DNA from 3 places in the Cellulomonas sp. NPDC055163 genome. Region 3 is predicted to be linked to each of the others. Evidence: riboswitches for the same ligand, from Rfam matches in the RefSeq annotation. Region 3 holds a riboswitch; each other region holds the start of a gene.
What was found. A riboswitch is a leader RNA that binds a small molecule or an ion and turns the genes downstream of it on or off. The one in region 3 is predicted to bind cyclic di-GMP.
Positions count from the first base shown of each region.

Region 1 (9,664 bases), on a different contig from region 3:
CGGGACGCCGGTGCCGGACGCGAGGTCAGGACGTCGTCGCGGCACCCGCACGAGCCGCGCGGGACGACCACGGTGGCCGCCGCGACGTGGCTGCCCGCGGGCACGTGCTCACCGCGCAGGGCGCGCATGACGAGCGAGCCGGCCAGCGCACCGACCTCGTCGAACCGCTGGTGCACGCTCGACAGGCTCGGGGTCGCGTACGCACCGTGCTCGACGTTGTCGAACGCGAGGACCGCGACGTCCTCGGGCACGCGCACGCCCGCGGCGGCGAGCCCGCGGATGAGTCCGATGGCGTTGTGCCCGGACGCGGTGACGACCGCGTCGGGCCGCTCGGGGCGGCGGAGCAGCTCCCGGGCGGCGTCCTCGCCCGCGGCCTCCGACCAGTCCCGCGCCACGACGAGCAGCTCGTCACTCGGGGCGAGCCCGTGGGTGGTGAGCGCGTCGCGGTACGCGAGGTGACGCTCGTGGTAGTCGTACTGCCGCAGGTCCCCGACGAAGCCGATCCGGCTGTGCCCGTGCGCGCGCAGGTGCTCGACGGCCTCGTGGATCCCGCCGTGGTTGTCCGGCAGCGCGACGGGCGCCTCGACGCCGTCGACCCGCTGGCTCGTGAGCACGACGGGCTTGCCGAGCTCGAGCATCCGCGCGAGGAAGGCCGCGCTCGCGCTCAGGGCGATCGTGACGACCGCGTCGGCCTCGTCCCACGCCACGGACAGCGCGGTCTCGCCGACGACCGTCTCGTCGAGCTCGGGCTCCTCCGGTGCGGTCTGGGCCACGACGACGCGACCGCCCTGCGCGGTGACCTCCCGCACCAGCCCCGCCAGCAGCTCACCGTGGTAGAACCCGCCGATGTGGCGCGCGAGCGCGAGGACGGTCCAGGTGTGCGGCACGTGACTCCTCCGGGTGCGAGCCACGTGTGGGCTCCTCGGGAGGACCATCGGCACGTACGGGGGTGACTTGAGCGGAGAGCCGCAGGTCAGGGGCCGTGCGGGGGGCTTGGGCGGCCCGGTGCGGACGCGCGGGGACCGGTCGTTCGGCGACCGCGCGGCCGGCGGCTGGGGCGGGCGACCCGTCCCGGTGGCGGCGGGGGGAAGCGGCGGGGGGGGGTGACGCGGCCAGGGGACAAAGCGGATGGTGACGCGGCCGGGCGTGACGTGCGTCTCTGCGGCGCGGGAGTGCGCGGACAGCGTTCGGGCGCCTCACCCGCACAAGATGAGGCGCCCGTCACCCGCCGTGGTCACCTGGCGACCCGCCCCGCTCGCGCCTGGGCGTTGGGTCAAGGGTAGGACGAATCGGCCAGGAGGGCGAGAGATCGTCACGGATACGTCTGCTCCGGCCCAACGCGGGCCCGCGTTGCGGTCAGGATGCGCGCCGATACGCGCCGTGTTATAGGCGCCGTCGAAGCGCGTCGATTCACCCGAACGGCCCCCAGGCCGGGTCGTTTCACCCTCGGGGGGTTGTTGCGAAGTTGTCCGGGTTCATGCATAGTTGAGGACGTCAGCGAGAAACGGCAAACCCGCCGCAAGGTGGGGACGCAAAGCCACGGGGCCTCAGGGGTCAGCCGAGCTACCGAACGACAGGAGAGTTGCCATCATGGCCATCACCACCCCCAACCGTTCCGAGTCCACCTCGATGCCGGGCGCTCTGCTCACCCCGGGTGAGGTCGCAGCGATGTTCCGGGTCGACCCGAAGACCGTCACGCGCTGGGCGCAGGCCGGCAAGCTCTCGGCCGTCCGGACGCTCGGTGGGCACCGCCGCTTCCACGAGAACGAGGTCCGCCAGCTCCTCACGGGCGTTCCGCAGCAGCGTTCCGACGTCTGATCGCTCGGCCGCGCGTCGCGCACAGCCTTCTCGCCGAAAGGCCCGGGGAATATCCCCGGGCCTTTTGTCGTGCACCCGTCCCATTCACGTGACCTGGGCCACGTCGATGCGCGGGCGTTGTTGGTGAACCGCGGAGGTGCAGGCGGCACGGGCGCGGGGGAGCGAGGACGGCGGCGGGCCGGAGGGGAGCACCGGGCCGCACGGTGTCCACCCCCGACCGCCGGAGTGCCCGAGTCGGACAGCCCCGCATGAAACAATCGTGGGCATGGCGATGAGAGAGATCCGCACGGTCGGCGACCCGGTCCTGCGCACCCCCTGCGACCCGATCACGACCGTCGACGACCGGGTGCGCTCGCTCGTGACGGACCTGCTCGAGACCGTCGACCACGAAGGTCGGGCCGGCCTCGCCGCCAACCAGATCGGCGTCGGGCTCCGCGCCTTCTCGTGGAACATCGACGACGAGATCGGCTACGTGCTCAACCCGCGCATCGTCGAGCTGTCCGAGGACTACCAGGACGGCGACGAGGGATGCCTCTCGGTGCCCGGCCTCTGGTACCCGACGAAGCGCGCCTGGTACGCGCGCGTCGTGGGCGAGGACCTCGACGGTCATGAGGTCGTCGTCGAGGGGACCGAGCTCATGGCTCGCTGCCTGCAGCACGAGGTGGACCACCTCGACGGGTACCTCTACCTCGACCGGCTCGAGCGGTCGGTGCGCAAGAAGGCGATGCGCGCGATCCGCGACCAGCTCTGACACCGGTCGCGGCGCCGGGCGGGTGCGCCGGGCCCGGGGCAGGCCCGGCGTCGCCGCCGCGGTCCCGGTCCGTGATCCCGACCTATCGGGGCGAACCGTGACCGAACGCCCGGCGGGCCGGTGCACGTCCGGGTGGCGGGGCCGGATTCGCTGGCGTCCGGGCGACCGGATCATGCATGCTGTCACCAGCACGCCGCGAGGCCGTGGTGCACTCCGTTCGCGGGACGAGGTCGTTGGGGAAGACGAACCTCGAGCCGTCAGGAGGGCGACATGGCAGGTGCGATCACCCGCGGTGTACTTTTCGTGCACTCAGCGCCACGTGCGCTCTGCCCCCACATGGAGTGGGCGGCAGGCAACGTGCTGGGCACACGCGTGTCCCTGGACTGGACGCCGCAGCCCGCGGCGCCGGGGATGTACCGGGCGGAGCTGTCTTGGCAGGGTGCCCAGGGGACGGGCGCGCGCCTGGCCTCGGCGCTGCGCGGGTGGACCCACCTGCGCTACGAGGTGACCGAGGAGTCGAGCCACGGCACCGACGGCTCCCGCTGGAGCCACACGCCCGAGCTCGGCATCTTCCACGCCCAGACCGACGTGCACGGCAACGTCGTCGTACCCGAGGACCGCATCCGCGCGGCCCTCGTGCACGCGGCCGACCCGGCTCGTCTGCGCGCCGAGCTCGACCTCGCGCTCGGGCAGGCGTGGGACGACGAGCTCGAGCCGTTCCGCTACGCCGGTGCCGGCGCGCCCGTGCGCTGGCTGCACCGGGTCGGCTGAACCGCCGGCGACGGCTGCCACGCCCCCGACGGCAGACCCGTCGGTCCCGGCTCACCCGCTCGCGACGGCCGACCGGCCGACAACGGCTGGGCCGCGACGCCGGCGGCGCCACGCACGACGACGCCCGGTCGCCGCACCCTCACGGGTCGCGGCTGCCGGGCGTCGTCGTGTGCTGTCAGGCCGTCGTCGTGTGCGGGTCAGGCCGTCGTCACCACGAGGGCGACGTTGTGGCCACCGAAGCCGAACGAGTTGTTGATCGCGGCGAGCTGCCCCTCGGCAGGCAGAGCCCGCGCGGTGTCGCGCACCAGGTCGAGCACGAGCTCCGGGTCCGGGTCCGTGACGTTGATGGTCGGGGGAGCCGTGCGCTCGTGGAGCGCGAGCACCGTGAAGATCGTCTCGAGCGCGCCGGCGCCGCCGAGCAGGTGACCCGTCATCGACTTCGTCGCCGAGAGCGCGACCTGGTCCGCGGCCGAGCCGAGCACGTCACGCACACCCCGAGCCTCGATGAGGTCGCCGACGACCGTCGACGTGGCGTGCGCGTTGACGTGCCGCACGTCCGCCGGGTCGATCCCGGCGTCGGAGAGGGCCGAGCGCATCGCGGAGATCTGACCGCGCCCCGACGGCTCGGGGGACGTCAGGTGGTAGCCGTCGGCGGACAGGCCGACGCCGGCGATCTTGGCGTAGACGCGCGCGCCTCGGGCGGCAGCGTGCTCGGCGCTCTCGAGCACCACGATGCCGGCACCCTCGCCGAGCACGAACCCGTCACGCCCGGTGTCGTACGGCCGGGACGCGGCGGCGGGGTCGTCGTTGCGCGTCGACAGCGTGCGCGACGCCGCGAACGCCGCGAGCGGCATGGGGTGGATCGCGGCCTCGGTGCCACCGGCCACGACGACGTCGGCGCGACCCGAGCGGATCATCTCGACGGCGTACCCGATCGCCTCGGCGCCCGACGCGCACGCCGAGACCAGCGCGTGCGCGCCGGCGCGGGCGCCGAGCTCGAGCTCGACGTACGCGGCGGGGGAGTTCGGCATGAGCATCGGCACGGTCATGGGCAGGACGCGGCGCCCGCCCTTCTCCCGCAGCGTGTCCCACGCGTCGAGCGTCGTCCAGATGCCGCCGATGCCCGAGGACACGACGGTGCCCAGGCGCTCGGGGTCGACCTCGGGGCTGCCCGCGTCGGCCCAGGCCTCGCGCGAGGCGATGATCGCGTACTGCGCCGAGGGGTCCATGCGCTTGATCTCGGGGCGGGACAGGACCGCGTCGGGCGCGACCTTGAGCTGCGCCGCGAAGCTCACGGCGATCTCGTACCGCTCCGCCCAGTCGTTCGAGAGCGGGCGCGCGCCGGACTCGCCCGCGAGGGCGGCCTGCCAGGTGCTCGGGACGTCACCACCGAGGGGAGTGGTGGCGCCGAGGCCGGTGACGACGACGTCGGTGACGGGGCTCATGGGTGCTCCAGTTCGGGGCGGTGGCGGGAGGGACGTCCGGGCGCCCGGCCCGGGCGGGTGGTGCGCCGTGGGTGGGCCGGGCGGCCGGCTGCGTCGTGCTGCGTCCTCGGGGGAGCGCGGACCGGGGGCGTTCAGGTGAACGGCGCCCGGTCGGGCTGTGCTCGGCCGGTGGTGCGGGCCGAGCGGTGCTCAGCCGGCGGGGTGCCGGCCGAGCGGCGGGCTCAGGACTGGGCGCCCGAGATGAACGAGACCGCGTCGCCGACCGTAACGAGGTTCTTGACCTCGTCGTCGGGGATGCGCACGTCGAACTTCTCCTCGGCGAGGGTGACGATCGTCATCATCGACAGCGAGTCGATGTCGAGGTCGTCGGTGAAGGACTTCTCGGGCAGGACGGAGTCGGTGGGAAGGCCCGTCTCCTCGCTGACGATCTCGGCCAGTCCGGCCAGGATCTCCTGCTCGCTGTGCGCCATCGGTGTCTCCTTGGTTGGGTGCTGCTGGGACGTGCTGGGGGTGCTGCTGAACTGTGCACGGTACCGCCGTGCGGCGGACCCGCGGTCGGGCCGGTCGCGTGTCGGGAGCCCCGTGGGGGCGGCTCCCCGCGCCGGGATCAGGGCAGGACGACGACCTGCGCGGCGTACACGAGCCCCGCGCCGAAGCCGATCTGCAGCGCGATGTCCCCGCTCTTGACCTGGCCCTCCCGGAGCAGGCGCTCGGTCGCGAGCGGGATCGAGGCCGCCGACGTGTTGCCCATGTCGGCGATGTCCCGGCCGACCGCGACCGTGTCGGGGAGCTTGAGCTGCTTGATCATCTGGTCGATGATCCGCATGTTCGCCTGGTGGGGGATGAACGCGTCGAGGTCGTCGATCGTCAGCCCGGCGGCGGCCACGGCCTTCTGCGCGACGGGCGCCATCTGCCAGACGGCCCACTTGAAGACGCTCGCACCCTCCTGGCGCAGCGTCGGCCAGCCGTGCTCGCCCGCCTCCTGCCACGAGTGCGTCTGGCGGATGAGCTGCGCCTGCCCGCCGTCGGACCCCCAGACCGTCGGGCCGATGCCGGGGGTGTCGGAGGGGCCGATCACCACGGCGCCGGCGCCGTCGCCGAGCAGGAACGAGATGCTGCGGTCGGCCGGGTCGATGAAGTCGCTCATCTTCTCCGCGCCGATCACCAGCACGTTGCGCGCGGCGCCCGAGCGCACGAGCGCGTCGGCCTGGCCGACGCCGTAGCAGTACCCGGCGCACGCGGCGGAGATGTCGTACGCCGCGGCGGGTGTCGCGCCGACCCGGTCCGCGACGATCGCCGCGCCCGCGGGCGTCTGGTGGAAGTAGGTGACCGTCGACAGGATGACCGCGTCGATGTCCGCGCCCGTGAGCCCCGCGTTCGCGATCGCCTCGCGGGCCGCCTCCTCGGCGAGGTCGAGCACGTCCGTGTCCGCCTCGGCGCGGCGGCGCGTGACGATCCCGGTCCGCTGGCGGATCCACTCGTCCGAGGACTCGATCGGCCCCACGATGTCGTCGTTCGGCACGACCTTCGAGCCGCGCGCGGCGCCCAGCCCCAGGATCCGCGTGTGCGCGGGGCCGGTCGCCTGCGTGAGGGTCGGACGGGTCACGAGGCGTTCTCCTGGGTGCTCGGGGACTCGGCCGCGCTGCTCGCGGGCGAGGAGGTGTGGCGCAGCACGAGGTCGCGCGCGGCGTCGAGGTCGGCCGGGGACTTCACCGCGACCGTCTCGACCCCGCGCAGCGTACGTCGCGCGAGGCCCGTGAGGACACCACCGGGGGCGAGCTCGAGCAGGCCGGTGACGCCGAGCGCGACCAGGGTGTCCTGGCACAGGTCCCAGCGCACCGGGGCCACGATCTGCTGCGCGAGCCGTCCGAGCACCTCGGCGCCCGAGCCGTGCGGGCCGGTCGCACCCGGCAGGTCGCCGTAGGCGCGACCGTCGGCGTTGGACAGCAGCACGGTCCGCGGGTCGTGCGCCGCCTGGCCCGCGGCGGCGGGGGCGAACGCGTCGAGCGCGGGACGCATGAACTCGGTGTGGAACGCCCCCGCCACCTGGAGCGGGATCACGCGGGCCTTGGCCGGCGGGTCCGCCGCGAGCGCTGCGAGGGCGTCGAGGGCGCCGGCCGCGACGACCTGGCCGCCCCCGTTGACGTTGGCGGGCGTGAGGCCGGCGGCCGCGATCGCGGCGAGGACCTCCTCGGGGTCGCCGCCGACGACCGCGCTCATCCCGGTCGGGGTCGTGGCAGCGGCGCGGGCCATCGCGGTCGCGCGCTGCGCCACGAGACCGACCGCGTCCGCGTCGTCCAGCACCCCCGCGACAGCGGCAGCGGCGAACTCGCCCACGGAGTGGCCTGCGGTGACGTCGGCGATCTCGGGGGCCGTGTGCCCGCCGAGGCCGTCGAGCACCGCGTGCAGGGCCAGCAACGACGTCGAGACGATGAGCGGCTGGGCGACGGCGGTGTCCCGGATCGTGTCGGCGTCCGAGGTCGTGCCGTGCGCGGCGAGGTCGAGCCCGGCGGCGCGGGAGAACCCGTCGAGGCGCGCGGCCGCCCCGTCGAGCTCGAGCCACGGGCCGAGCATTCCGGGGGACTGGGAGCCCTGGCCAGGGCAGACGATGGCGAGCACCTGTCCACTGTGCCCTGCTTGTCCCGCCGGCACGGCACACGACGCGCACCAACCTCGACGAACGACGTTGTGCCGATCCTACAAAGGCTCAGGAGCCGGCGGCCGACTCACCCAGACGGCCCAGCGCGAGCGCCGTCTGCAGCACGTACGCCTCGCGCGGGTCGAGGGGGTCCCAGCCCGTGACGTCCGCGACCCGGCGCAGGCGGTAGCGGACGGTGTTGGGGTGCACGTACAGCACGCGCGCCGCGGCCTCGAGCGACCGGCCCGCGCCGAGGTACGCCGAGAGGGTCTCGAGCAGCGAGCCGGTCGCGGCGACGAGCGGCTCGTACGCCTGGGCGACCAGCGTGCGCCGCGCCGTCACGTCACCGGTGAGCACCCGCTCGGGGAGCAGGTCGTCAGCGGGCACGGGCCGCGGGGCCTGCTCCCAGGCGGGCGCCGCGACGAGGCCGGCGAGTGCCGCGCGCGCCGAACGTGCCGCGTCGGCGAGGTCGCGGACGACCGGACCGATGACCACGGGCCCGGGCCCGAAGCGCGGGAGCAGCGAGGTGGCGGCGGTGCGCAGGTCCCGCTCGCCGCCCAGGATGACGACGAGCCGGTCGCCCTGGATCCCGACGAGGGCGTCGTCCGCGGCCCGGCGGGTCGTGCGCCGCAGGTCCGCGGCGCGCACGTCGTCGAGGACCGAGGACGTCGTGCCGACCATGACGAGCGTCGAGCCTCGGCCGCTCCAGCCGAGCGCCGCGAGCCGCGAGCGCAGCGCGTCGTCGACCTCGCCCCGGACCAGGGCGTCCACGACGAGCGCCTCGAGCCGCGCGTCCCATGCCCCGCGCACCTCGGCGGCCCGGGCGTAGACCTCCGCGGCCGAGAACGCGACCTCGCGCGAGTAGCGCAGGACCGCCTCGCGCAGGTCGCGTTCCCCGCCCGGCGCCGCGAGCTCGTCGCTGTGCGTCTCGACGACGTCGACGACGACCCGGACGAGCTGGAGCGTGTGCTGCAGGGAGATCGACCGCGTGAGCTCCGGGGGAGCGGCGGCGAAGATCTCTCCCACGCCGTGCGGCGGTGCCGACCGGTCGCCGAACCACGTGACGAACGCCGTGATGCCGGCCTGCGCGACGAGCCCGACCCAGGAGCGGTCCTCGGCGGGCAGCGTGCGGTACCAGTCGAGGTCCTCGTCGAGCCGGCGCATGGCCGCCGCGGCGAGCAGGCCGTTGCCGTCCCGCACGCGGCGCAGCGTCTCCGTCCCGGTCGGGCACGGTGCGTCGCTGCCACGGGGCGCGGCGGGCGGCGGGGTCGCCGCCGCGGTGCGGGTCGACGTCCCGGGCTCGCGCGCCGAGATGCGGGTGCGGGGCGGGGCCATCGGGCGAGCATACGGTCCGCCGTTGTGGGAAGTCGACAAAGACCGAGGCCGTCGAGACCGCGGATCCGGGCCCCAGCCCGGGTGCGCGGGCGAGCCAGCGGATATTGTCGCCTCATGGCCCTTCTGCCCCGGCTCCGCCAGCTCATGCGACGACCGACGTCGGCATCGAGAGTGGGCGCACGGCGCCCGACCACGGCCACGCGCCGCGGGGACACCCTGCACGAGGACGCCCTGCGCTCGATGCTGAGCGACGACCCGAACAACGAGCGCGCGTTCAGCGCGCTCGCGGAGATCGTCCGCCGTCGCGCCGCCGAGACCTCGCACGACGGCGACCCGCTGAGCGCCCCGACCGACGAGAGCGAGCGCCAGCGCGCCGCCGACCTCGCGGTGTGGTCGCTCGGCGAGGAGCTCGCCGGCAACCCGCGCGCGTGGTACCCGCTCATCGAGGTCGCCCGCCTCTCCGTGCGCGACGACCACGAGGGGACGCTGCGCCGGCTCACGACCGCCGCGGAGCGCGACCCGAGCGGCCAGGCGCTCGCCGCGGGTCTCGGCGTCCTGCGCGACGCGGGCCTCCCGGTCGACGCGCTGTCCCTCGGTGTCGGCCACTGGCGTCCCCGCGAGCACGACCCGGAGATCGCGCGCCAGCTCGTGCTCGCCGCGCTCGAGGCCGACCGCCCGTTCGAGGCGAAGCAGCACCTCGCGTCGCTCGACCTCTACCCGGACGCGCGAGCCGTCGCCGACCTGCGCGTCGAGCTGGGCCGGGCCATCGCGCAGGCCGAGCAGCGCACGCCCGGCACCTGACGCGACACTGCACCGACGAGGAGGGGCCCGGCGGTGATCCGCCGGGCCCCTCCTCGTCTCCGTCAGCGCCTCACGGCACGCGCGTCAGGACTCCCCGCCCGCGTT
Region 1 is NZ_JBSGSU010000003.1:356,708-366,371, forward strand. Features, by position in the region: gene ACWFNE_RS07845 (EAL domain-containing protein) at 1-887, opposite strand, end outside; cyclic di-GMP riboswitch class I at 1,497-1,571, shown strand; gene ACWFNE_RS07850 (BldC family transcriptional regulator) at 1,630-1,818, shown strand; gene def (peptide deformylase) at 2,084-2,569, shown strand; gene ACWFNE_RS07860 (DUF3145 domain-containing protein) at 2,840-3,340, shown strand; gene fabF (beta-ketoacyl-ACP synthase II) at 3,538-4,785, opposite strand; gene ACWFNE_RS07870 (acyl carrier protein) at 5,007-5,255, opposite strand; gene ACWFNE_RS07875 (beta-ketoacyl-ACP synthase III) at 5,393-6,391, opposite strand; gene ACWFNE_RS07880 (ACP S-malonyltransferase) at 6,388-7,404, opposite strand; gene ACWFNE_RS07885 (PucR family transcriptional regulator) at 7,493-8,758, opposite strand; gene ACWFNE_RS07890 (hypothetical protein) at 8,873-9,559, shown strand; gene aceE (pyruvate dehydrogenase (acetyl-transferring), homodimeric type) at 9,644-9,664, opposite strand, start outside.
Region 1: it holds a riboswitch for cyclic di-GMP, as region 3 does, so the genes downstream of both, ACWFNE_RS07850 (BldC family transcriptional regulator) here and ACWFNE_RS01190 (hypothetical protein) in region 3, are expected to answer to the same signal.

Region 2 (9,664 bases), on a different contig from region 3:
GCTGCCGTCGAGCAGGATCTCGCCGGTGTCCGGCACGTCGAGCCCGGCGACCTGGCGCAGCAGCGTCGACTTGCCGCAGCCCGAGGGACCGATGATCGCGACGATCTCGCTCGCGGGGAGCTCGAGCTCGACGTCGTGGAGCACGACGCGCGGCCCCGCGGCGGTCGGGAACGTCCGGCCGACGCCGCGCAGCGCGACGGGGTGGGCGCCCGTGGAGCCGGGGGTGCGGCTCGCGAGGGGAGAGGTCAGGGCCATGGCCGTCCTGGGGGAGTCGGGCGCGGGCTCCGGGGCGGGGCTGGGCGCCGGCCGGGTGCGCGCGTGCTGGAGAGCTGCGGGCTGTGGGTGCACCGGCGGGCGCGTCCGGTCGGGGACCGGGGAGGGTCTGGGCGGGCGGACCCGTCAGGCGCGGCTGAGGTGCGGCTGCGGACAACAGCACGCGCGACAGCTCGTCGCGACGACGCGCGACGGGACGGGCAGGGTGCGGTGCGCCATGTGCCTGCCTCTCGTCGCCGTCAGGTGTCCACACTCTGGGACACCTTGTTCACACAGTGGGAACGGCCCGACAGTAGCGCCCTCGGGGGGCCGGGGCCAACCCGGTCGAGGCATGCCGCTGCGGACGTCACCCGCTCGGGTGGCGTCGCGAGGGGCCGTGACGGGTCGACGGCGTCGTGCGGCGGAGGTGGCTGCGGCGAGCCGGGGCCGCGGTCGCTCCGACGTCCCGGCGACGGTCGGCCTTGGGCCTGCTCCGCAGTGCTGCGCGTCGGCGCAGGTCAGGCGAGCAGAGCGGCGATCCGCGGGAGCGTGCTGGGGTCCGCCTGCACGAGCAGCGTGGTGATCGCGGTGCTCTGCCACGACGGCAGCCGGCCCCGGATCTCCTCCGCAGGTCCGACGAGCGCGACGTCCTGCACGAGCTCGAGCGGCACCGCCGCCGTCGCACGGGTGCGGTCGCCGGCGAGGAAGTGCGCCTGGATCTCGTCGCACGCGTCCGCGTAGCCGAGCCGGTCCAGCACGTCGCGATGGAAGTTCGCGCCCTTGGCGCCCATGCCGCCCGCGTACAGCGCGATGAACGGCCGCACCTGGTCGGCCGCACGCTCGACGTCGTCGTCCAGCACGACGGGCACCGTCGCGGTCACCTCGAACTCCTCGGCGGGCCGCGCGCCCGCGCCGCGCCGCGCGAAGCCGTCGGCCAGCAGCTCGCGGTAGGTCGCGTCCATGCGCGGGGAGTAGAACAGCGGCAGCCACCCGTCCGCGATCTCGGCGGACAGCGCGACGTTCTTGGGCCCTTCCGCGGCGAGGTGGACCGGCAGGTCCGCGCGCAGCGGGTGCACCGTCGAGCGCAGCGCCTTGCCGAGGCCGGCGCCGCCCTGGAGCGGGAGCTGGTAGAACGCCCCGTCGTACGTCACCGGCGCCTCACGGGCGAGCACCTGCCTGACCACGTCGACGTACTCGCGCGTGCGGGCCAGCGGGCGTGGGTACGGCTGGCCGTACCAGCCCTCGACGACCTGCGGCCCGGACGCCCCGAGGCCGAGCGTGAAGCGCCCACCGGACAGGTGGTCGAGCGTGAGCGCGGCCATCGCGGCCGCGGTGGGGGTGCGTGCCGAGATCTGCGCGATCGCGGTGCCGAGCCGGACGCGCGACGTCCGGGCTCCCCACCAGGCGAGCGGGGTCAGGGCGTCCGACCCGTACGCCTCCGCGGTCCACACCGAGTCGAACCCGAGCTGCTCGGCCGCGAGCACGGCCTCCTGCGCGCCCTGCGGCGGACCCGCCGACCAGTAGCCCGTGTGGTAACCCAGTCGCATCGCGCCCTCGTCCCTGCCTCGTGCGGGCGCCTCGTCGCGCCCGGGAGGAGTCTGTCAGGTCGTGACCGTCCAGGTCAGGTGCACCGCGAGCGTGGTCGGGAACGACCGGGGAGCCGTCAGATGTAGATGGCGGGGTCGTCCACGATCTCCTCGGTCGTCCACGCCGCGGGCCGGCGCCGGACCTCGGCCGGGACCCCGACGGCGACCGAGCCCGCCGGCACGTCCTTGACCACGACCGCGTTCGCGCCGATCTGCGCTCCGTCGCCGATCCAGACCGGGCCCAGGATCTTGGCGCCCGCGCCCACGACGACGTCGTTCCCGAGCGTCGGGTGCCGCTTGCCGACCCGCATCGTGCGGCCACCGAGCGTCGCGCCGTGGAACAGCACGACGTCGTCGCCCACGACCGCCGTCTCGCCGATCACGACGCCCATGCCGTGGTCGATGAACAGGCGGCGCCCGAGCCGCGCGCCCGGGTGGATCTCGATGCCGGTGGCCGCCCGCGTCGCCTGCGAGAGCAGGCGCGCGGGCAGCCTCAGGCCGGGCTCACGCCACATGCGGTGGAACAGCCGGTACGCCCACACCGCGTGCACCCCCGGGTACCCGAGGGCGACCTCGACGACGGAGCGGGCCGCGGGGTCCCGGCGCCGCGCGACGTCGAGGTCCTCGCGCAGGACACCGAGGAAGCGGGTGAGCGACGGCACGGTCAGTCCAGCAGGTCGGCGTAGAGGATCGACGTCAGGTAGCGCTCGCCGAACGACGGGATCACGGTGACGATGAGCTTGCCCGCGTTCTCGGGACGCTTCGCGACCTCCACGGCGGCGTACAGCGCGGCGCCGGACGAGATCCCGACGAGCAGGCCCTCCTCCTTCGCCGCACGGCGCGCCCACTCGACGGCCGTCTCCGCGTTGACGTCGAACACCTCGTCGTAGACCGACGTGTCGAGGATCTCCGGGACGAAGTTCGCGCCGAGGCCCTGGATCTTGTGCGGGCCGGGCTGGCCGCCGTTGAGGATCGGCGACTCCGCCGGCTCGACCGCGATGACCTGGATGTCGGGGTTGCGCTCCTTGAGCACCTGACCGACGCCCGTGATGGTCCCGCCCGTGCCGATGCCGGCCACGAAGATGTCGATCTTGCCGTCCGTGTCGGCCCAGATCTCCTCGGCGGTCGTCGCGCGGTGGATCGCCGGGTTGGCGGCGTTCGCGAACTGGCGCGCGAGCACGGCGCCCGGGCGCTCCGCGGCGATCTCGTTCGCACGGTTGACCGCACCCTTCATGCCCTCGGAGCCGGGGGTCAGGATGAGCTCGGCGCCGTACGCACGCAGCAGCGCGCGGCGCTCCTTCGACATCGTCTCGGGCATCGTGAGGACCACGTCGTAGCCGCGGGCCGCGCCGACGAACGCGAGCGCGATGCCGGTGTTGCCGCTGGTCGCCTCGACGATGGTGCCGCCGGCGGGGAGCTCGCCGGACGCCTCGGCCGCGTCGATGATCGCGACGCCGATGCGGTCCTTGACCGAGCTCGCGGGGTTGTAGAACTCGAGCTTGCCGACCACCGTGGCGCCGGCGCCCTCGGTCAGCTTGTTGATGCGGACCAGCGGGGTGTTGCCGATGAGCTGCGTCGCGTCGTCGTAGATGCGGGCCATGTCGTCCTCGTCTGTGCGGGGCCACGGGTGCGTGGCGGGGTGGGGGAGGTGGGGCGGGGCGGGGGCCCGGGACGGCTCCTGGGTCGCGCGCCGTGCCGGGGGCTCGTCGTCCCCCTCGGCGCCGCGCGGGGCGCGCTGCCGGAGGACCGCCGAGCGCCGGGGGGTGACCGGTGCGGCGCGAGGGGCGAGCGCTGGCGCGGGGGGTGTGCCCGTGCGGGCCTCCGGCTGCGAGGGCAGCGGGAGCGGCCAGCGCTCTAGTGACAGCGACAGCTGGCGAGGGCGACCCGGTGGGGCCCGGCGCACACGGCGCCGCACGGGACCGGGGTGGTGACGTTCGCGCGGAGCAGCACGGTCACCTCTCCTCCCGGTCGGTCATGGACGCGCTGACGCTATCGACAACGTCCCCGCGGTGCAAAGCATGCCCGAGGCTCGGGACATCACCTGCGCCGGTGCCACGACGCACGCGAGCGGTGCACGGGAGGCCCGTGCACCGCTCGCGTCGAGCGCCCGTCCGCGACGGGCTCTGCTCCCGTGGCGTCAGCCGCGCGAGATCTTCACCGTCGCGCCGTCCGTGAAGTAGTTGTCGACGTTCGCGATCGTGTTCGTGCTGGGGGCGATGAGCGCGCAGCGCGTGTGCCGGGTGTCGAGCCGGAAGACGTTGTTGGCCACGGCCAGGCCGGCGATCGCCGGGCGGCTGCCGTACGCCACGTTGACGGTGCACCCGCCGCCGCCGATGCGGTTGTCGCGGATGGTCAGGTCGGAGACCGCGGCGCGGTCCTGCGTCGTCTGGACGGCCGAGGAGTACGCGCCCTCGATGTTGTTGCGCACGATCCTGATGTTCGACCCGCCCTGGATCTGGACGCTGTCGGCGTGGCTCGGGCCGCCCTTCTGGTTCGGGTCCTGGGCGTAGAACAGGTTCGCGTGCAGCCACGAGCTCTCGACGAGCACGTTCGAGCCGGTGATGTGGACCGAGTCGATGACGTTCGCGATCTCGGTGCGTCGCACCGTGAAGTTGTGGCCGATGATCCCGTTGATCCACGGCGAGGCTTCGGTCGCGATCAGCTCGCTGTCCTCGACCGTGAAGGGGTAGACGCCGGCGTCGTTCGTGATGAGCCCGAAGCTGCCGGTGATCGGGCGGCCGCGGACGATCGAGCGCTTGATCGTGACGTTCGGCGCCTTGATCTTGATGAAGCCGCGGACGTCGACCGCGTCGACGACCGCGCCCGGCGTGGTGACGACCAGGTCGCCCGTGACGACCGTGAGGACCGTCCCGGCCGGGACGCCCGTGGTGGTGGAGCCGGCGTTGCTCAGGAGCGGGATGTCGAGCGCGCTGGGTGCGACACCGGCGGCCGAGGCGGGGACCGTCGCGGCGAGCGTCGCGGCGACGCTGAGGCCGGCGACGAGGGCGAGCGAGCGGGCCCGGCGGCGGGACGTGCGGCGGTCGTCACGACCGGCCGCGGCGTCGATGGGCGCGCGGAAGCTACGGACTGCATTGAGCACTGGATTCTCCGTCGTTCGGCAGCCTGGCGAACCTCGTGGGTCCCATGGCTTTGCGTCACTGCCTCGCGGCAGCTTTGCCTTTTCGTGGACAGGAGGACCGTATGCGGTCGTAGCGGTTCCCGACAAGAGTCACAGCACCCGGCAGCCGGGTGAAAAGGTGTCGTTCGGACGGCGGGGCTCGTGCGCCGGTGATAACGGCGCGGGCGGACCGGGGCGATCCTGCAGGTCACGGGCGCGAGAATGCGGCAGAAGGCGTTGTTTTCGACGAGTTCCGGACCGGCGCCCGGGCATGGCGCGGACGCGCCCGAGATATCCGTTTCTCCCGCAAAGGGGTGCATGCGTCGCATTCACGTACGGGTGCACCCGCAGGGGTGGTGCGGGTGCTCCGCCGCCGGTGCACTGCGCCAGGTGCTCAGTCGAGCCCGACGGCGTCGAGCCACGCCTCGGCGAGCAGGCCGTGCCCGGCGGGTGTCGGGTGCACGCCGTCGTACGCCCAGGCGGCCGGGGTCGTGCGCACGGCGGCCGCGGCGAACAGCCCGTCGGCCGGCACGAGCGTCGCGCGGAACTCGGCGGCGAGCCTCCGGACGACCCCGATGCGCGGGTCGAGGTCCTCGCGCCAGCGGTGCTGCGCCTCCTCGACGGGCACGACGAACGGCTCGACGAGCACGAGCCGCGCGCCGAGCCGGTCGCGCGCGGAGTCGAGCACTGCGCGGTAGTCCTCCTCGTACGCGTCGATCGAGGTCGCGCGCCCCGAGTCGTAGCGGCGCCACGTGTCGTTGATCCCGACGAGCACCGAGACGACGGTCGGCTCGAGCGCGAGCGCATCCGTCTCCCAGCGGTCGCGCAGCTGGTGGGCGGTGTCGCCGCCGATCCCGCGGTTGAGGAACGTGAGCCCCAGGTCGGGCCGGCGTGCGCCGGCGAGCGCCGGCGAGCGCCGCGACGACCATCGCGTACCCGTGCCCGAGGCTCGCCGGGTCACGGCGGTCGCGCCCGCCGTCGGTGATGGAGTCGCCGGTGAGCAGGATGCGGTCGCCCGCCTCGAGAAGCGTCATGCCCCGAACTGCAGCACACGCGCCCGGGACGGACAACCCGGTCAGCTGCCGATGACGAGCGTGACCGCGAGCGTCGCCATCACGACCGCGACGAGCCCGTCGAGGACCTGCCAGGCGCGCGGGCGGGCGAAGAGCGGCGCGAGCCGCCCGGCTCCGAAGCCGAGGGTGACGAACCAGCCGATGCTCGCGGCGACCGCCCCCGCGGCGAAGGCCCACGGGCGGTCCTGCTGGTGCGCGACCGAGCCGAGCAGCACCACGGTGTCGAGGTACACGTGCGGGTTGAGGAACGTCAGGGCGGCGCACGTGAGCAGCACGCGGGCACGTCCGCCCGGCACGTCGTCCCCGGCGGGCTGCAGGGTCGCGGGCCGCAGCGCGCGGCGTGCGGCGCTCACCGCGAACCAGCCGAGGAACGCCGCACCGCCGTACCGCACGGCCGTCATGACGGTCTCGTGCGCGGTCAGCACCGGTCCCAGTCCGGCGACGCCGGCGGTCACCAGCGCGGCGTCGGCGAGCGCGCAGACGAGCACGACCCCGAGCACGTGCTCGCGGCGCAGGCCCTGCCGGAGCACGAACGCGTTCTGCGCGCCGATCGCGACGATGAGACCGAGGCCCGTGACGAGCCCGACGAGGGCGTCGGCGGGAGCGGAGCCGGTCACGGGCAGGTCCGGGGGAGCGGTGAGCGCATGGCTCGACCGTAGGCAGCGCGGCAAGTGCAGACCAGCGAATGTTACGCACGCATCGTTAGCATCGCTTCATGGACCTCGACCCGGCTCAGCTCAAGGCGCTCGCGGCCGTCGTCGACGAGGGGAGCTTCGAGGGCGCGGCGCGGGCGCTGAACGTGACGCCGTCCGCGGTGAGCCAGCGCATCAAGGCCCTCGAGCGCGCCGCCGGTCACGTCGTCGTCCGGCGGGCCCGGCCGTGCGAGCCGACCGTGCCGGGCCGCGCCCTCCTCCGCCTCGCACGCGAGTGGAGCGTGCTGGAGGCGGAGGCCGCCGGGGCGCTCGGGGGCGACGACCCGCAGGCGCACGTCCGGCTCGCGATCGCCGTCAACGCCGACTCCCTGTCGACGTGGTTCCCCCCGGTGCTCGCGGGGCTCCCGGGGCACGTCCTGCTCGACGTGCGCCGGGAGGACCAGGACCACTCCGCGGCGCTGCTGCGCGAGGGCTCCGTGATGGCCGCCGTGACGACCGACAGCGCCCCCGTGCAGGGCTGCCGCGTGCACCACCTCGGCGACATGCGGTACCTGGCCGTCGCCGCGCCGGGCTTCGTCGGGCGGTGGCTCCCGGACGGGCCGACGCCCGAGGCCCTCGATCGCGCACCCCTGCTCGCCTTCACCGGCAAGGACGCGCTGCAGGACCGCTTCGCCACCCGGCTCACGGGCCGCCGCGCCGACCCGCCCCGGCACCTGGTGCCCTCGAACCACGCGTTCGTCGAGCTCGTCGTGCGCGGGCTCGGCTGGGGCATGGTGCCCGAGCAGGCCGCGCGGGCGGCGGTCGCCCGGGGCGACCTCGTCGAGCTCGCGCCGGGGCACCACCTCGACGTGCCGCTGTACTGGCAGCACTGGAAGGTCGGCTCCCGCTGGCTGGGCGAGCTGACGGGGCGCGTCGTCGAGCACGCGGCGGTCGAGCTGCGCCGCCAGGCGCCGGTCGCGGCCGGCGGCGGTCCGGGTGGGGCCGCCGGGGCAGGGGTGGAGCGGGTGACGAGAATCGAACTCGCGTAGCCAGTTTGGAAGACTGGGGCTCTACCATTGAGCTACACCCGCGCGGTCGGCTCTCGCCGGACCAGCGGCCCCAGGTTAGCGGCTCCGCGCAGCGCCGTGCGACGCGCCCGTCCCGCACCCCGGCCCCGTCCCGACAGCACCCCGGACCGCACCCCGCCCGTGCGGCCCTCGCCGCGTGCGGCGCCACTAGACTCGGCCCGCACGGGATGTGGCGCAGGTTGGTAGCGCGTCCGCTTTGGGAGCGGAAGGTCGTGGGTTCGAATCCCGCCATCCCGACTCGTGCGACCGGCCCGACCGCGCCGTGCTCCGTCCGACCGGGCTGTCCCCGCGCGTGACCTGGCGGCTTGGGGCGCCGGACCGGGTGACGTAGGATCGAGGGTCGCCAGCGTGCGGTCACCTGCCGGGCTGCCTGGCGCGGGGCCGCGCGTCGGCCCCGGAGATCGCCGGAGTCGCCGGCGCCCGCCCCGACCAGTTGGAGATCATCGAAGTGAAGAGCGCCGTCGAGACCCTGGACGCCACCAAGGTCAAGCTGACCGTCGAGGTGCCGTACGACGAGCTCAAGCCGAGCATCGACCACGCCTACCAGCACATCGCTGAGCAGGTCACGGTCCCCGGCTTCCGCAAGGGCAAGGTGCCCCCGCGCATCATCGACCAGCGCGTCGGTCGCGTGGCCGTGATCGAGCACGCCGTCAACGAGGGCCTCTCGGGCTTCTACGCCGAGGCCGTCCGCGAGAACAAGCTGCGCCCGCTCGGCCAGCCCGAGGTCGAGGTCACCAAGGTGCCCGCGCTGACCGCCGCCCCCGCGGGCGAGGAGGGCGAGCTGCACTTCACGGCCGAGGTCGAGGTCCGCCCGGAGATCACCGTCCCCGCGCTCGACTCCCTGACGGTCTCCGTCGACGACGTCACCGTCTCCGACGAGGACGTCGCGACCCGGCTCGACGCGCTGCGCGAGCGCTTCGGCACCCTCGTGGGCGTCGACCGCCCGGCGGTCGAGGGCGACTTCGTCGTGCTCGACCTCGAGGCGACGATCGACGACGAGCAGGTCGACTCGGTCAGCGGCATCAGCTACCAGATCGGCTCGGGCAACATGCTCGAGGGCCTCGACGAGGCGCTCGCGGGCCTCTCGGGCGGCGAGACCACGACGTTCGAGACGACCCTCGCCGGCGGCGACCACGCGGGCGAGAAGGCCCAGGTCACGGTCACCGCGACGACCGTCAAGACGCGCGAGCTGCCCGCGGCGGACGACGACTTCGCGCAGCTCGCGAGCGAGTTCGACACGCTCGCCGAGCTCGAGACCGACCTGCGCGAGCAGGCGGCGAAGAACAAGGCGTCCGGCCAGGCCGTCCAGGCCCGCGACCTGCTCCTCGAGCAGCTCCTCGCCGCCACGGAGATCCCGGTCCCGGCCGGGGTCGTCGAGGCCGAGGTGCACCGTCACCTCGAGAACGAGGGTCGCCTCGAGGACGAGGAGCACCGCGCCGAGGTCGGGGAGCAGGCCGAGACGGCCCTGCGCAACCAGTTCCTGCTCGACACGCTCGCCGAGCAGCTCGAGGTCAAGGTCAGCCAGAACGAGCTGCTCGACTACCTCGTGAGCGCGTCGCGCCAGTACGGCATGGACCCGAACACGTTCATCCAGACCGTCGACCAGCAGGGCCAGATCCCCGCGATGGTCGGTGAGGTCGCCCGCTCGAAGGCGCTCGCGATCGCGCTGCGCCGGGTCGCGGTGACGGACACGAGCGGTGCGCCCGTCGACCTCTCCGAGTTCATCGGGTCCGACGAGGAGGACGCGGCGGAGGACGCCGCCGTGCAGGCGAGCGTCGGCGCCGACGACTCGGACATCGTCTTCGACGACGAGGTGCCCGCCGAGGACGCCAAGGCCTGACCCCGGTCGGTCCGTCGACGCAGGGCCCCGCACCCACCCGGTGCGGGGCCCTGCGTGCGTCCGGGTGAGGGGCGC
Region 2 is NZ_JBSGSU010000007.1:79,024-88,687, reverse strand. Features, by position in the region: gene ACWFNE_RS14860 (ABC transporter ATP-binding protein) at 1-255, opposite strand, end outside; gene ACWFNE_RS14855 (LLM class F420-dependent oxidoreductase) at 771-1,799, opposite strand; gene epsC (serine O-acetyltransferase EpsC) at 1,916-2,500, opposite strand; gene cysK (cysteine synthase A) at 2,503-3,438, opposite strand; gene ACWFNE_RS14840 (hypothetical protein) at 3,976-4,938, opposite strand; cyclic di-GMP riboswitch class I at 4,953-5,027, opposite strand; gene ACWFNE_RS14835 (SGNH/GDSL hydrolase family protein) at 5,351-5,917, opposite strand; gene ACWFNE_RS14830 (LysE/ArgO family amino acid transporter) at 6,032-6,646, opposite strand; gene ACWFNE_RS14825 (LysR family transcriptional regulator ArgP) at 6,745-7,710, shown strand; tRNA gene ACWFNE_RS14820 (tRNA-Gly) at 7,679-7,752, opposite strand; tRNA gene ACWFNE_RS14815 (tRNA-Pro) at 7,913-7,986, shown strand; gene tig (trigger factor) at 8,198-9,589, shown strand.
Region 2: it holds a riboswitch for cyclic di-GMP, as region 3 does, so the genes downstream of both, ACWFNE_RS14840 (hypothetical protein) here and ACWFNE_RS01190 (hypothetical protein) in region 3, are expected to answer to the same signal.

Region 3 (9,664 bases):
CGAGCCACGACGGCCCACCCTTGGCCCGCGGCACGAGGTGCTCCCGGGTCGGTGCGACCAGCCCGGTGAACGGCCGGCCGCACCACACGCAGTGCGCGCCGTCCCGGTCGATCGCGAGGCGCAGCCGCTCGGCGGCCCCCGGCTGGTGCCGGCCCTCGACGGTCATGGGCCGACGCTACGGGGCGGCCCCGACCTCCGCAGGGCCGGGACGTCACCACCTGCCACCCGCCCGCCCCGCCACCGGCGCCCAGTCAGGCCCCGCCACCGGCGCCCGGTCGGGCCGCCCGGCGACGCGCCCTCGGGTGCCGCTGGTGAGGAGCCGGGGACGACGACGGACCGCCCGGCCCGGCGCGCTGCTCGCGTGCCGGACCGGGCGGCCCTGGGTCGTGCGGTGGTGCTGGTCGTGCGCGGCGGGCCCCCGTCGGTCTGCGGCAGGGGGCTCGCCGGCGTCAGTCGCGCGGCTTGCCGAACCCGGTCGCCGCGAGCCCCGCCTCGGCGGCCCGCATCGACGGGCCGGACGAGTCGAGCCGCCAGTCGTTCGTGGTGCGCCCCTCGCCCTCGCCACCGGAGGTGACGGCCAGGCTGAACCAGCCGATGCCGATGATGTCGGCGTTCTCCGGGCGGCCGATGCCCTCGAACAGGCTCGTGATCCACTTCGCCTTGTTGCCGCCCTCCTCGGTCGCCCCGATCTCCGCGAGGAAGATCGGCTTCTCCGGGGCCGCGGCGCGGAGCAGCGGGAGCGTCTGGCCGTACGTGTCGTCGAACGTCGGCTGCGGGTCGCCCGGGCGGTAGTAGCCCGACATGCCGATCCAGTCGACGTACTCGTCACCGGGGTAGAAGGCGACCGGGTCCGGCTGGCTCGGGATCTTGTTGACGCGGTTCGGGGCCCAGAGCCACGCGACGTACTGGTTCGCGCCCTCCTGGGTGAAGATGTCGTGCACGTGCCGCCACATCTGCACGTACTCGCCCCTCTTGTTCCCGTTGATGCCCTTGCCGTCCCACCCACGGACCTCGGACCACGGGTACCAGGTCCCGTTCATCTCGTGGTTGAAGCGCAGGACGAGCGGGAGGCCGGTCGCGGCGATGTCGCGGGCGTACTTGCGCAGGTACTCGTCGTGCTTGCCGTTGATGATCGAGCCGAGCGAGTACTCCGGCGCCTCCGCGGAGATCGCGCCGACCTGGCTCTGGCTCTCCCAGGTGAGCAGCGGGATCTGGCCGCGGCTCCACGCCTCCTGGACGGCGTCCGGGCGGAAGTCGGTGTCCCACGACTGGAAGTAGCCGCTGACGTCGGCGTTGCGGTTCACGGCAGCCTGCACGCCGTTGAACTCGCCGTAGTCGAACGGGCTCTGCGTCGTGTAGAGGCCGAACAGCTGGCTCGCCGCGACGATGTCCGCCTTGGTCATCGACGCGGTGACCGGCGGTGCCTGGTAGCCCTTGGGGTTCTGCACCTTGTAGTTGAGCTCGCCGAGCTGCTTCTTCAGGTCCGCGATCTGCGCCGTGGTGACCTTGCTCGCGGCGTTCTGGCGCTCGCGCGTAGCCTTGAGCGTGCCGTTGACGAGGTTCGCGGCGTCCTGCTGCTTCGCGGCCTCGGACTCGGCGCGGCCCAGCTCCTGCTGCGTCTGCTCGAGCTTCGCCTCGAGCTCGGTGATCTGCTTCTTCAGGTCCTCCGCGCGAGCGAGCTGGACCTTGTCACCGGCCTGGGGGCGCGGCGCGGTGAGCTTCGCCTCCATCTCCTCGAGCTGGGAGCTGAGGTCGCGCGAGCGCGCCTGCTCCGTCTGGAGGGCGACCTCGGTCGCGCTCGGCCCGTTCCACACGTACTGACCCTGCGGCGACAGCAGCGCGACGGCGCCGACCGCAAGAAGTGAGACGGTGATCACAGAAGCGAGCACGCGATGGCGGCGCGTGAACTTGAACGGATAGTCGGAAAACATCTGCGGGTGCCTCCACGGCGATGGTCTTCACGGCGCGCCCGGGAATGCTGTCCGGACTGCGTGCGGGTCGTGAGCACGGGTGCTCGTCGGGCGTGAGCGCAGTCGCACGGGTGTGCGGCCGTCGCGTTCGACATCGCCGTGGAGCCCCTCCCGGGGTCCCGGCCGTGCCGGAGCGCGACGTCCGTGTCGCTGTGCGTGTCCTGCTCCAGCACGGTGACACCGTGCTGACCTGCGACGATGGGTGAGAGACAGCGTCGTCGCGGGCTACCGGGGCCGTGGGGGTGTTTCCGTGCCGGGTCGCCCTGCCCGGTCGTGCGGCGGCGACCGCGCCAGACGGCCCAACCTCGGCGCCGGCGTGCGGCCCCGAACTCGGTTCCCCCCGGAAGCCCTGTGCGGTAGGCCCTCATGGTGCACAGGAATCACTCGAAAGAGCAAGAACCCTGCACGGATCACGGTCGTATATCCGAATTGCCCGGGTGCACGCCAGTCACGGCCGGTGCGCACCAGCGTCGCATTGGTCCGCTTTCTGGGACTGGATTAACACGATCAGCGGACGTACGCTCGTCGAGTCCACGAAAAGGCAAACCTGCCGCAAGGCAGCGACGCAAAGCCATGGGGCCCACGCGGTCCGCCAGGCTGCCGAACGACAGGGGATCCCCGTGCAACGCCGCCTCCCGGGGCAGGGCCGTGCCGTGCCCGCGCCCAGCTCCACCACCCGAGCCCGCGCCACCCGCTCCGGCGCGACCGGTGCCGCTCGTCGCCGCACCGCACGCGCGGTCCTGGCCACCGCTGCTCTCGCGGGGCTGCTCACGGCCGCCGCAGTGGCGCCGTCAGCCGCCGCCAGCCGCCAGGTCGTCGAGCCGAGCCCCACGGCGTCGCCCACGCCCTCGCCGACGCCGAGCCCGACGCCGACGCCGACGGCCCTGCCCACGCCCGGACCCACCGCCGAGCCGACGCCCGGCCCGACGCCGGAGCCGACGCTCAGCCCCACCCCCTGGCCGTCCACCGAGCCCACCCCCGACGCGTCGCCCCGGCCCGGGGCCGCGAACGACTGGGCCGAGGACGCCCTGACCCCCGACGACGGCCTGCTGTTCGGGGCGTCGGTCGCGAAGGGCACCCACGCGAGCGTCGACGCCGCCGTCTCGGCGTTCGAGGCCGGCATCGGGCGCAAGCTCGACGTGCACCGCTGGTACGCCCTGTGGGACGAGCTGCCGTCGACGCCGCTGGCGACGACCGTCCAGCGCGGCCGCACGCCGCTGCTCTCGGTGTCCTCGAAGCGGATCGACGGCACCAAGATCTCGTGGGTCGCGGTCGCGAGCGGCGCCCACGACGCGCAGATCGTCCAGCACGCCCAGGCCGTCAAGGCGCTGCGCGTCCCGATGTACGTGTCGTTCCAGCACGAGCCCGACTACTCCCCCGGCTTCGGCGACCCGGCCGACTACCGTGCCGCGTTCCGCCACTACGTCGAGGTGTTCCGCGCGCAGGGCGTGACCAACGCCGTGTGGACGTGGATCGTGACGCCGACGCCCTTCGCGCCCTCCGCGGCGGTGAGCGCCGACGCGCTCTACCCCGGCGACGACGTCGTCGACCAGGTCGCGCTCGACGCCTACAACTGGTTCGGGTGCTCGTCGAACGGGCAGGCGGCGTGGTCGTCGATGTCGCGCGCCGCGTCGGCGTTCCGGGCGTTCGGGCAGGCGCACGGCAAGCCGCTCGTGATCGCGGAGTGGGGCTCGGTCGAGGACCCCGCGGTGCCCGGCCGCAAGGCCGCGTGGCTGCGCGAGTCGATGGCGACCCTCGAGTCGTGGCCCGAGGTCACGGCGGTCCTGTACTTCCACCACCACGGCAGCTGCTCGTGGTTCGTCGACTCGACGCAGAGCGCGCTCGAGGCGTTCGCGGACGTCGCCGACTCCCCCGCGGCGCACACGCGGGCGTCGGCGTTCCTGCAGACGTCGACGACGCACGGGACGGCGCCCCTCACGGTCACGTTCGACGCGTCCCGCTCGTCGGGCGCCGGCGGTGGCGCCGGCGAGCACCTCGCGAGCTGGTCGCTCGCGTACGGCGACGGGACCACGGAGAGCGGCGCGGGGGCGCCGCCGGCGGCGCTCACGCACGTGTACGGGCCGGGCGACCGCAGCGCGCGCCTCACGGTGACCGACACGGCGGGCGGCACGAGCACCGACTCCGTCGCGATCACCGCGGCGGAGCCGCCGACGGGGACGCTCGACCAGAAGGACGTCACAGACACCTCGGCGTCGCTCTACGCCTGGGTCGACCTGCACGGGTACGCGGGCAGCGTGCGCTTCCAGTACGGGCGGACGCTCGAGTACCTCGGGGGCGACTCGACGGTCGCCGTGCCGGCCGTCTCCTACGTGAAGACCACGAGCCAGCCCGTCGCCGGGCTCCAACCGGGCACGACGTACTACTGGAAGGCGACCCTCACGTCGCCGGCCGGCACCACCGAGCTGACCCGGACCTTCGAGACCGCGGGCGCGCCGACGTCGTCGAACCAGTTCACCGCGAGCTCGACGGCGACGTCGACGACGTTCAAGGCGCAGGTGCACCCGCACCGGCTCACGACGACGGCCTGGATCGAGTGGGGCCCGACGACCGCGCTCGGCGCGTCCTCGCCGGCGACGACGCTGACCGCGCTCACGTACGAGAAGACGATCGCGAGCGACGTCGTGACGGGGCTGGCCCCGCGCACGACGTACTACTACCGGGTCGTCGCGCGGAACTCGCTGGGCACGCTGTACGGGCCGGTGCGCTCGTTCACGACGCCGCGCTGAGCAGGGTCAGCGGGCTCAGCGGGGCCGCAGCTGGCTCGCCGGCACGATCTCGGACGCCTGCGACGCGCTCGACCAGCGCAGCTGGATGGTCGCGTCGAGCCGGTCGTCGAAGTACTCGAGCCGCACGGGGACGGCCCGCCCCGCGGTCAGCGCGACGGTCCCGGTGTCGACGCGCGGTGCGTGCCGCGTCCACTGGTCGATGACGAGCCGCCCGTCGACCCACAGCCGGACGCCGTCGTCGCTCGTCGTCGCGAACGTGTACGTCTGGGTGTAGCGGGGCACGACCGAGCCGGTCCACCGCACCGAGAACGTGTCCGCACCGATCCCGGCGACGGGCGCGGCGGCACCCCAGCGGAAGCCGACCGTCGGGTCGACCCGGGTGACCGTCGTGCCGGTGAGGTCGGCGTTGTCGAAGTACGTGCCGAGCAGCCCGCGCTGGGTGAGGGTCGCCGTCAGGGTCGTCGCCGTCGCGGGGGTCCGCCAGACCCGGTCGGCCGCGGTCGAGCCGTCCGACCAGCGGTCGAGCACGTACGGGGCGCCCTGCGCGTCGGCCTGCGCCGGCACACCGAGCCGCAGGTCGAAGCCTGCCCACGAGGTCAGCGTCGTCGGCCCCGTGACGGCCTGCCCGTTGACGGTGAGCGTCCGGCCGGCGGGCGAGGTCGCGAGCGTCACGGCGACCTTCTGCGGCTGGAGGTCGCGCGTGACGGTCGTGGTGACGCCCTGCGTGTCCGTCGCGGTCAGGCTGACCCGCAGGTAGCTGTTGGCCGCGGCAGCGAGGTCCTCGGGCCCCGGCGCGACGAACGAGACGTCGTTGCCGGTCACGGGCCCGAGGAACGGGTGCGTGTGCTGGTCGTGAACCCGCACGATCGTCCAGCTGAGCCGCGACGCGGGCAGCGTGCCGTCCTGGGCGTCCGCCCCCGAGCCGCTCAGGCGGTAGGTGCCGCCGACCGTGAACGTCGCGCCCGCCGCCGGCGAGGTGATCGTCGCGGTCGGCGCGGTGTTCCCCGAGCTGATCCGCACGGTCACGGGGGCGGACGTCCCCCCGGCCGCGTCCCGGACGCGCAGCGTCGCCGTCCACGTGCCGGCCGCGTACGTGTGCCGGACGGTCGGGCTCGTCGTCGTCGCGTCGGCCGTGCCGTCCCCGAACGACCACAGGTACGTGAGCGTGCCGCCGTCGGGGTCGCTGCTGCGCGACCCGTCGAGCGTGGTCGCGAGCGGTGCCGCGCCGGTCGCCGGGGACGCCGACACGACCGCCGTCGGGACGCGGTTCGCCGTGCCCGTGTACGCGATCCGCCGGATCTCGCCGCCGTTCGCGTAGGTCGTGTAGTACAGCGCCTGGCTGCCGGCGTACGGCCCGAACTCCAGGTGCACCGCGCCGCCGAGCCCTGTCGCCAGGTCCGTGCGGGTGCCGCCGACGAGCATCATGATCTTGCCGCAGACGTAGTCCGCGAACAGGTACGCCGAGTCGTACGCGGCCGGCCAGGCACCGTTCGGCACGAACGCCCCGCCGGTGATCGAGCCGCAGCCCGTCGGGCGGCCGTAGTCGTGGACCGGGTTGGTCATCCCCGCGGGGAGCGGCCCGCCGCAGCTCGTCGTCGAGCCCGTCTGCGCGCAGTGCCCCTCACGCACCGGCCACCCGTAGTCGGCGCCCGCGGTCCCGAGGTCGATCTCCTCCCACGAGTTCTGGCCGACGTCGTTGACGTGGAACACCGTGCCCGCGGCGTCCGGGTCGAACGCGAAGCGGAACGGGTTGCGCAGGCCCCACGCGAACGTCTCCTGGCAGATCGTCCCCGCAGGGGCCGGGCCGAGCCGGCAGCTCGCGGTGCCCGCGCCCAGGAACGGGTTGCCCGGCGCCGGAGCACCGGACGTGCGGTCGACGCGCAAGATCTTGCCGAGCAGCACGTTCCGGTCGCGCGCCGCGTCGTTGTTGCCGCCGCAGCCGCTGTCGCCCGCGTAGTCGCAGCCGCCGTCGCCGACCGAGACGTACAGGTAGCCGTCCTTGCCGACGTGCACGTCACCGGCGTTGTGGTTGTTCGCCGACGAGGTGATGCCGTCGAGCAGGATGCGCTCGCTCGCCGGGTCGACGGTGCTGTCGTCGCGCAGCACGAAGCGGGAGACGCGGTTCACCGGGGCACCCGCCGGGTTCGCCCCCTGGCTCGACGGGCACGTCGAGCTCGTGCCGCGAGCCGTGTAGTAGACGTAGATCGCGCGTGTCGCCGGGTCCGGGTCGACCGCGACGCCCAGCAGGCCGCGCTCCCCGTTGGTGCAGATCCGGCCCGCCAGGTCGAGCGCCGGGGTCGCGAGCAGCTGACCCGCCGCGGTACGCACCCGCAGGCGCCCGGCCTGCTGCGTGACGAGCATGCGCCCGTCCGCCGTGAACGCGATCGCCGTCGGGTTGTCGACGTCCGCGACGAGCGCGTCCGTGAACCCTGCCGGCACGGTGGCTGCGCTCGCCGGCGCCCCCGCGAGGGCCGTGAGCCCCGCCGCGACCAGTGCTCCCACCACGACCGGCACGACGCGCCGCATGCGGTTCATCGAGGTCCCCCGTCTCCGTCGACGCCCCTCCGAGGCTCCGAGCATGGCCTCGCGGCCCGGGTCCCGCAAAAGATCGGCGACCCGGAGCGGTTCGGGCTCCGCGGCCCCCGCGCTCGAGGCGCCCCGGCGGTCGGCCTACTTCGCCTCCGCGTAGCTCTCGACGACCGCGACCTGCAGCGCGAAGTCCACCGGCGAGTCCCCGAACAGCAGCCGCCCGGCCTCGGCGGCGGAGTCGGCCACCGCGGCCGCGACCTCGCCCGCCACGCCGGCCGGGGAGTGCACCATCACCTCGTCGTGCAGGAAGAACACGAGGTGCGGCCGGCCCTCGATGCCGCGGAGCCGCCGGCGCAGCGCCGCCATCCAGCACAGCGCCCACTCCGCGGCCGTGCCCTGGACGACGAAGTTCCGCGTGAACCGCCCCCAGTCGCGCCCCCGCCGCCGCGCCGCACGGACGTCCTCGGCGTCGGCGCCCTCCGCTGCGGCGGCTACGAGCTCGGCCTGCCGGGCGGCGTCGGGTCGGGGCGACGAGCGCCCGAGCCACGTCGAGACCACCTCGCCCCGCTCCCCCGCCCGGGCCGCCGCCTCGACGAGCCCCACCGCGCGCGGGTAGGCCCGCGTGAGCTGCGGCATCACCACGGCGCTCGCCCCCGTGGTGGCGCCGTAGATCGCGCCGAGCATCGCGTACTTCGCCTGCTGCCGGGTCTCGACGATGCCCGCGTCGACGATGCCCTGGTAGAGGTCCGCCTGCCGCCCGGCGGCGGCCATCGCCGCGTCGCCCGACATCGCCGCGAGCACCCGGGGTTCGAGCTGCGCGGCGTCGGCGACGACGAGCCGCCACCCCGGGTCGGCCCGCACCGCACCGCGGACCACCGCGGGCAGCTGCAGCGCACCGCCGCCGCTCGTCGCCCAGCGCCCCGTGACGACGCCGCCCGGCACGTAGTCGGGCCGGAACCTCCCGCCGTGCACCCACGCCTCCATCCACGCCCAGCCGTTCGCGGACAGCAGGCGCGCGAGCTTCTTGTACTCGAGCAACGGGGCCGTCACCGGGTGGTCGAGCGCCCGGATCTCGTACGTCCGGGTCGACGTCACGTCGAGCCCCGCGAGCCGCAGCCCGCGCAGCAGGTCCGGCTGCGAGTCGAGGTTGAGCGACGGCTGCCCGAGCCCCTCCCGGACCTCGTCCGCGAGCGCCTCGAGCCGCGCGGGCCGCCCGCCGCCGCGCGGACGCTCCCCGAGCAGCCGGGTCAGCAGCGCGTCGTGCTCGGCGACGTCCCACGGCATGCCGTCGTGGCGCATCTCCGCGGCGATGAGCGCCCCCGTCGACTCCGCGGCGAGCAGCAGGCGCAGGCGGCCCGGCTCGTCGGCACCGGCGACCGCGGCGAGCTGGCGGCGCAGCTCGTCGAGCACGTCGAGCGGGGCCTCGTCGTGCTGGCGCGGGTCGTCGAACAGGCTCACCTCGACCGCGCGCGGGGCGTCGGCGCTCGCGGGCGGCAGCCCGTCCCAGCGTCCGCGCGGCGCGCGGGCGAGGTCCGAGCCGGCGCTGAGCGCGCTGCCGCGCAGGATCGCGTGGCACAGGCGCAGGTCGTGGCAGCGCTCGACGCGGACCCCCGCGCCGAGCAGCGGCGGGTAGCGGCGCGAGGTGTCGTCCCACACCCACCGCGGCGGCTCGGGGGCGCGCTCGCGGTCGCGCACGGCGGCGGGCAGCCCGGCCGCCGCGACGCGGACCTGCGCTCCCGGCTCGCCGTCGGACGAGACGTCCTGCAGCACGACGGAGTCCCGGCGCGCCGGGTCGTCGGTCAGCAGCACGAAGGACACGGTCCATTCTTGCGGCCCCCGCCCACACGCACCGTCGGGCTCCCGGCGCAGGCCGCGGCGGCTCAGGTAGCCCACGTCGCGGCGGACGTCGACGCACCGGCAGTCGTCGTTTTCAGGGCCACGACGCACGCAGCCGCCCCCGCCGGCGAGGGCGAGGGCGGCTGCGGGGTGCGGGTCAGGTCAGCGCGCGACCATCGCCGCCCAGGTCAGACGGCCGACGATGCCGTCGGCGACCAGGCCGTGCGCGCGCTGGAACGCGCGGACCGCGGCCTGGGTGCGGGGGCCGAAGCGCCCGTCCGGGTTCGCGCCGACGATCCGCTGGATCACCGTGACGGACGAGCCGACGGCGCCGCGGGAGATGCCGCGGGCGATCTGGGCCGCCGGGATCGACGTCGCGGTCACCGGCGCGGAAGCCGTCCCGCCGTTGGCGGCGTCGACGATCGCAGCCCACGTGAGCGGGCCGACGATGCCGTCCGGCACGAGGCCGTGCGCGCGCTGGAACGCGATGACCGCGGCGCGGGTGGCGGCGCCGAAGCGACCGTCCGCCTCGACGCCGACGACGCGCTGGACGATCGCGACCGACTCGCCGACCGCACCGCG
Region 3 is NZ_JBSGSU010000001.1:262,597-272,260, forward strand. Features, by position in the region: gene ACWFNE_RS01180 (HNH endonuclease) at 1-166, opposite strand, end outside; gene ACWFNE_RS01185 (glycosyl hydrolase) at 450-1,931, opposite strand; cyclic di-GMP riboswitch class I at 2,501-2,575, shown strand; gene ACWFNE_RS01190 (hypothetical protein) at 2,624-4,717, shown strand; gene ACWFNE_RS01195 (PQQ-dependent sugar dehydrogenase) at 4,733-7,252, opposite strand; gene ACWFNE_RS01200 (bifunctional 3'-5' exonuclease/DNA polymerase) at 7,388-9,064, opposite strand; gene ACWFNE_RS01205 (peptidoglycan-binding protein) at 9,245-9,664, opposite strand, start outside.